DNA from 2 places in the Nonomuraea sp. bgisy101 genome. Region 2 is predicted to be linked to the other one. Evidence: predicted binding sites of a transcription regulator. Region 2 holds the regulator's gene; the other holds the start of a gene.
The links. Region 2 encodes HrcA, which represses chaperone genes, less so after heat shock. Its sites were predicted from a motif close to TTGGCACTCTCNNNNNGAGAGTGCCAA; they were not measured.

Region 1: a site for HrcA is predicted at 1,271-1,297, ahead of groL (chaperonin GroEL). Genes of this name have one in related genera too.

Annotation. Positions count from the first base shown of each region.
Region 1 covers NZ_JBYITD010000011.1:33,667-37,073, forward strand. The annotation lists gene thrC (threonine synthase) at 1-51, shown strand, start outside; gene AC3EO4_RS21715 (MoaD/ThiS family protein) at 69-344, shown strand; gene AC3EO4_RS21720 (cold-shock protein) at 747-947, shown strand; gene AC3EO4_RS21725 (hypothetical protein) at 1,071-1,214, shown strand; gene groL (chaperonin GroEL) at 1,406-3,034, shown strand; gene AC3EO4_RS21735 (HelD family protein) at 3,129-3,407, opposite strand, start outside.
Region 2 covers NZ_JBYITD010000014.1:4,240-7,646, reverse strand. The annotation lists gene dnaJ (molecular chaperone DnaJ) at 1-1,136, opposite strand, end outside; gene hrcA (heat-inducible transcriptional repressor HrcA) at 1,148-2,152, opposite strand; gene AC3EO4_RS25660 (hypothetical protein) at 2,294-2,908, shown strand; gene AC3EO4_RS25655 (DUF3097 domain-containing protein) at 2,895-3,407, shown strand, end outside.

The DNA.
Region 1 (3,407 bases), on a different contig from region 2:
CCCACGGCCGTGATCAGGCCGTCCCTTGACGCGTTCCGCGCGGCTGTCTGAAAGGAAAGGTAGAAGTCATGAGCGTTTCGGTGCGGATTCCCACCATCCTGCGCACGTACACGAACGGCAGCGCGGAGGTGAGCGGCGAGGGCGCCACGCTTCGCGAGGTGCTGCAGAAGCTGGACGCCGACTACCCGGGTATCGGTGCGCGAATTTTGGATGAATCGGGCAAGATTCGCCGTTTTGTCAACGTTTATGTTGGGGAAGAGGATGTCCGATTCGTGGGCGGACTCGACAGCGTCACCCCTGAAGGCGCGCAGATCTCCATCATCCCCGCCGTGGCCGGCGGCTGACCCTTTTCGGTCGTCACGAACGCCCGCGAGGTTTTCCTCGCGGGCGTTTTCATGTCCTTTGACCGTTTTTAAGGCGCTTCTTCCTCCTGAGGGGCAGCTGGACGCCGCCGTGGCCGTGTGGGCAGGGGCTCCTGGGACCGCTGCGAGGAAAGGCCGCAGCTCGGGGCGCGGGCGACACGTTGTTTTTCGCAAGAAGATGGAACATTTAACTAACCTTTCCGCGACTACAAGAATGCCTACCGCGAACACCGAGAAGTAGTTTGGCGATTGACTCTGTTGTTCTACGGCATGCCACAGGTATGGTCGAGGGCGATCGTCCGGCTGATTTCCCCATAAGTCGTGCCGATCGCGGATCTCGCGAGTGAATGGGCGGGGTCCAGAGCCAAGTAAGAGGAGTCGGAAGTGGCGCAGGGCACCGTCAAGTGGTTCAACGCGGACAAGGGCTACGGCTTCATCGCGGTAGACGGTGGTAAGGATGTTTTCGTCCATTACTCAGCGATCATGATGGATGGCTATCGGTCGCTCGAGCAGGGCCAGCGGGTCGAGTTCGAGATAACCCAGGGCCAGAAGGGTCCCCAGGCGGAATCCGTCAGGACGGTCTGAACCATCAAGAACCGGCAGCTCACACGGCAGCGCAGTCCGTGAGGATCTGTCATGTCCTTTTCGTCGATTCGGCAGGCCTGATCCGCGTCAGCCGGTCGGGCCTGCCCGCCGTACTCTGGAGTCATGGGACGTTGGTCTGAGCTGCCCGGGCGGGTTCTGCCCGAGGACATGGTCGAGCTCCACGAGACCGAACCGCCACGTGACGATGTGATGGGCGCGGGCTTGACCAGAGAACAGGTCCTGATGATGACCAACTTGCTAGGCTGACCTGCGGGGAAGTGCCTCTCGGTTGCACTCGCCAGGGTAGAGTGCTAAACAGTTCGTTAGCACTCTCGTTATGAGAGTGCCAGAAACTGGGATCGAGACGATGGGGCCCGCCGAATGGAGTCGGGCCCATGCCGTCGCGGGCGTCGGCTCGGTCCGCTGAAAGCCACCCTGCATCTGGGAGGTCTAGCCTTATGGCAGCCAAGATGATCGCGTTTGACGAGGACGCCCGGCGCGGTCTCGAGCGCGGTATGAACCAGCTCGCCGACGCCGTCAAGGTGACCCTCGGCCCCAAGGGCCGCAACGTCGTGCTGGAGAAGAAGTGGGGCGCTCCCACGATCACCAACGATGGCGTGTCCATCGCCAAGGAGATCGAGCTCGAGGACCCGTGGGAGAAGATCGGCGCCGAGCTGGTCAAGGAAGTCGCCAAGAAGACGGACGACGTCGCGGGTGACGGCACCACCACCGCCACCGTGCTCGCCCAGGCGCTGGTTCGCGAGGGCCTGCGCAACGTGGCCGCAGGCGCCAACCCGATGTCCCTGAAGAAGGGCATCGAGGCCGCCGTGGAGCGCGTGAGCGAGGAGCTCTCCAAGCTCGCCAAGGACGTGGAGACCAAGGAGCAGATCGCCTCCACCGCCTCCATCTCCGCCGGTGACGCCGAGATCGGCAACCTCATCGCCGAGGCGATGGACAAGGTCGGCAAGGAAGGCGTCATCACCGTCGAGGAGAGCAACACCTTCGGCCTCGAGCTTGAGCTCACCGAGGGCATGCGCTTCGACAAGGGCTACGTCTCCGGTTACTTCGTGACCGACCCTGAGCGCATGGAGGCGGTCCTCGAGGACCCCTACATCCTCATCGTCAACTCGAAGATCTCGGCCAACAAGGACCTGCTGCCCCTGCTCGACAAGGTCGTGCAGTCCGGCAAGCCGCTGCTGATCATCGCTGAGGACATCGAGGGCGAGGCTCTGGCCACCCTGGTCGTCAACAAGATCCGCGGCCTGTTCAAGTCGGTCGCCGTCAAGGCTCCCGGCTTCGGCGACCGCCGCAAGGCGATGCTGGGCGACATCGCGACCCTGACCGGCGGTCAGGTCATCGCCGAGGAGGTCGGCCTCAAGCTCGAGTCCGCCACCCTCGACCTGCTCGGCCGCGCCCGCAAGGTCGTCGTCACCAAGGACGAGACCACCATCGTCGACGGTGCCGGTGACCCCGAGCAGATCGCCGGCCGGGTCAACGAGATCCGCGCCGAGATCGAGCGCACCGACTCCGACTACGACCGCGAGAAGCTCCAGGAGCGCCTGGCCAAGCTCGCCGGTGGCGTCGCCGTCATCAAGGCGGGCGCCGCGACCGAGGTCGAGCTCAAGGAGCGCAAGCACCGCATCGAGGACGCCGTTCGCAACGCGAAGGCGGCCGTCGAGGAGGGCATCGTCCCCGGCGGTGGCGTGGCGCTGCTGCAGGCCGGCACCAAGGCGTTCGACAAGCTCGAGCTCCAGAGTGACGAGGCCACCGGCGCGGCGATCGTGAAGAAGGCGCTGGAGGAGCCGCTGAAGCAGATCGCGGTCAACGCCGGCCTCGAGGGCGGCGTCGTGGTCGAGCGCGTGCGCAACCTCACCCCGGGTGAGGGCCTCAACGCCGCGACCGGCGAGTACGTCAACATGTTCGAGGCGGGCATTCTCGACCCGGCCAAGGTGACGCGCTCCGCGCTGCAGAACGCCGCCTCCATCGCGGCGCTGTTCCTCACCACCGAGGCCGTCATCGCCGAGAAGCCCGAGAAGAACGCGGCTGCTCCGGCGGGCATGCCCGGCGGCGGAGACATGGACTTCTAAGTCCTGGCTTCTCAGTCCTGACGAATCAGGGCGACCCCTCGGGGTCGCCCTTTTTCTTTTGTCCGCTCTTTCCGTCCCCGGGCTTACGGGCGTCCTACGCCAGCTGGGCGGGCAGCGGCTTGGCGTGCAGGACGGTCAGCGAGGTGACCGCGCGGGTGAGCACCACGTAGAGCCTGGCCAGGCCGCGCGGCTCGGCCTCGACGATGTCGGCGGGCTCCACGACGATGACATGGTCGTACTCCAGACCCTTGGCCAGCGTGGCGGGGATCACCAGCAGCCGGTGCTCCTCGGTCGAGTCAGGCCCCAGGACGGCGTGCGGGACGCCGTCGAGAGACGCCGAGACCGCGCCGGCCATGCCGTCGGGAACGATGAC
Region 2 (3,407 bases):
CAGCGGCCGTTGAAGGCGTCCCTGAGGCGGGAGAAGAAGCCTTGCTGGCCTGGAGCGAACTTGCCCGGCGGGCGTTCCTCGCCGCGCAGCTTGGACAGCTCCCGCAGCAGGTCCTCCTGCGCCTGGTCGAGGCGGAGGGGGGTCTCCACGTTGACGTGGATCAGCAGGTCGCCGCGGCCGGTCTCGCTGAGACGCTGGACGCCCCTGCCGTACATCGTGATGACCTGGCCCGACTGGGTGCCCGGCCGGACGTCGATCTCCTCCGCGCCGTCGAGGGTCTCGACGGTCAGCGACGTGCCGAGCGCCGCGGCGGTCATCGGGATCTGGACCGTGCAGTGGAGGTCGTCGCCACGCCGCTCGAAGATCTCGTGCGGCTTCTCGACGATCTCCAGGAACAGGTCTCCGGGAGGGCCGCCGCCGGGGCCGACCTCGCCCTCGCCCGCCAGCTGGATGTGGGTGCCGTCCTCGACGCCCGCGGGGATGCGGACCTTGATCGTACGGCGGGTGCGGACCCTGCCGTCGCCCGAGCACTCCTGGCAGGGGTGCCTGATGATCGAGCCGAAGCCGCCGCACTGGGGGCACGGCCTCGAGGTCATGACCTGGCCCAGGAAGGACCTGGTGACCTGGGAGATCTCGCCGCGCCCCTGGCACATGTCGCAGGTGTCGGGATGCGTGCCCGGCGCGGCGCCCGAACCCGAGCAGACCTCGCACAGCACGGCCGTGTCGACGTTGAGCTCCCTGGTGGTGCCGAACGCCGCCTCGCGCAGGTCGAGCTCGACCCTGATCGTGGCGTTGCGTCCTCTCCTGGCACGGGAGCGGGGGCCACGGCTGCCGCCCGCCCCGCCGAAGAAGGCGTCCATGATGTCGCTGAAGGGGAAACCGGCTCCGAATCCGCCGGCTCCGGCGCCCGCACCCGCGCCCGCGAACGGGTCGGCGCCCAGGTCGTACATCTGCCGCTTGTTGGGATCGGACAGGACCTCGTAGGCCTGCGTGATCTCCTTGAAGCGCTCCTGGGTCGCAGGATCGGGGTTCACGTCGGGGTGAAGCTCGCGAGCCAGCCGACGATAGGCCTTCTTGATCTCGTCCTGACTGGCGTCACGGCGTACCCCGAGGGTGCCGTAGTAGTCGTTTGCCACTTATCGACCTCTTATGAAGCAGCCAGGATCTGGCTGACGTAGCGTGCCACCGCGCGCACAGCGCCCATCGTCACGGGGTAGTCCATCCGGGTGGGACCGAGCACGCCGAGGCGAGCCCCCGAACCGTACCCTGTGGCGACGAGGGAGGTGCCACGCAGTCCTGTGTAGGGGTTTTCCGAGCCGATCCTGACGGTGAGCGTGGTCGGCATGTCGGAGGTCTCGCCCAGCAGGCGCATCAGCACGACCTGCTCCTCCAGCGCCTCGAGCACGTCGCGCAGACCCGTGGTGAAGTCGGCGCCCGCCAGGTTGGCCGCGCCGGCGAAGACGATCTTCTCGTCGTGGCGCTCGACGAGGGTCTCCAGCAGCACCGAGAGGATCGTCGCCGCGGCGGGCCGGTCCTCTACGGGCAGCCGCTCGGGCAGGTCCGAGACCTGCTCGGGCACCTGGTTGAGCCCGCAGCCGTCGAGGCACGCGTTGAGCACCGCGCGCAGGTGCGCGACCCTCGACTCCTCGATCGTCTCCGGCAGCTCGATGACACGCTGCTCGACCCGGCCGGTGTTCGTGATCAGCACGAACATCACCCGCCTGTCGGTCAGCGGCACCAACTCCAGGTGACGAACCGTCGACTGGGAGAGCGTCGGGTACTGCACCACCGCGACCTGCCTGGTCAGCTGCGCCAGCAGTCTGACCGTGCGGGTGACCACGTCGTCGAGGTCGACCGCGCCCGCAAGGAACGTCTCGATCGCCCTGCGCTCGGCGCCCGACAGTGGTTTGATCTGCGAGAGCTTGTCGACGAAGAGCCGGTAGCCCTTGTCCGTCGGCACCCGTCCCGCGCTGGTGTGGGGCTGGGCGATGTAGCCCTGCTCCTCCAGCGCGGCCATGTCGTTCCTGACCGTGGCCGGAGAGACGTTCAGGTTGTGGCGCTCGGCCAGCGCCTTGGAGCCCACCGGTTCGTTGGTGGACACGTAGTCCTCGACAATGGCGCGGAGCACCGCAAGCTTTCGATCATCGAGCACGTGCTCACCTCCCTGCCTGTAAAGGAAACGACAGGTCTAGCACTCTGTGTTCCCGAGTGCCAAGTGTACGGCTCTCGCCCACAGGGTGCGATAACACACCTAGTCAAGCTGACTGCAAGCCGCAGGTCGACAATAGTGGTCATGACCGACGTTCCACCGCCGTACCGGCAGGACCCGAGGTACGGCGCCTACGTTCCACCTCCTGCCCCGGGGCAGATCAGGCCGCGTGCCTGGTGGATCGCGGTCGTCTGGACGGTGGCGTTACTGACGGCGGTCAGCGGTGTCGTCGGGTTCGCCTCGGACCTCGACTCCACCCTGAAAGAGCTGGTCCCCGCCAGGTCCTTCGCCCCTGGCGAACCCGTCACGGTGACGATCGACCCCGCCGACGAGCCGGGGCTCTACCTGTCGAGCAGGCGGCCCGTCCGCTTCTCGTGCGAGATCGACGGGGGCGGCCTGTCGGAGCCCAACGGAACGCAGACCGTCAACGAGTGGGAGCTCGTCCACGTCATCGACGTGCCGGAGAAGGGCGAGTACGAGGTCTACTGCAGCGCCGAGGAGGACGCCGAGGCGCGCTTCGGTGTCGGCCGCCTGCTCACCGCGGCGATGGGTGAGATCGCCGGCAGCGTCCTCGTGCTGCTGGCCGTGCCGGGAGCGGGCATCCTGTTCGCGATCATCATGACGATCGCGATCCTCGTCCGCAGGAGCAACGCGCGCAGGAACGGCGATTTGCTACGGTCCCCCCATGTACGAGCGTGACGTTCTTGCGGGGAACTGGCGGCGCCCGGGCAAGGGGAAGATCCCGGCCGTGCCGGCCGAACGCGACCTGGTCGTGGAGGACGCCGACAGCGGGTTCTGCGGCGCGGTGGTGGCCTGCGACAAGGAGGCCGTCACGCTCGAGGACCGCTTCGGCAAGCGGCGCCTGTTCCCGCTGGCGCCCGCCGCCTTCCTGCTGGACGGCAAGCCCGTGACGCTGGTGCGGCCTGCCGCGTCCGCCCCCGCGGGCCCGCGTCGCAGCGCCTCGGGTTCCATCGCCGTCGAGGGCCTGCGCGCCAGGGTGGCCAGGGAGAGCCGCATCTACGTCGAAGGTGTGCACGACGCGGCGCTCGTGGAGAAGATCTGGGGCCACGACCTGCGCGTCGAGGGCGTGGTGGTGGAGTATCTGGAGGGCGTGGACGACCTGCCCTCGATCGTCGAGGAGTTCGGTCCAGGGCCGGAGCGCAAGCTCGGCGTGCTGGTCGACCATCTGGTTCCCGGC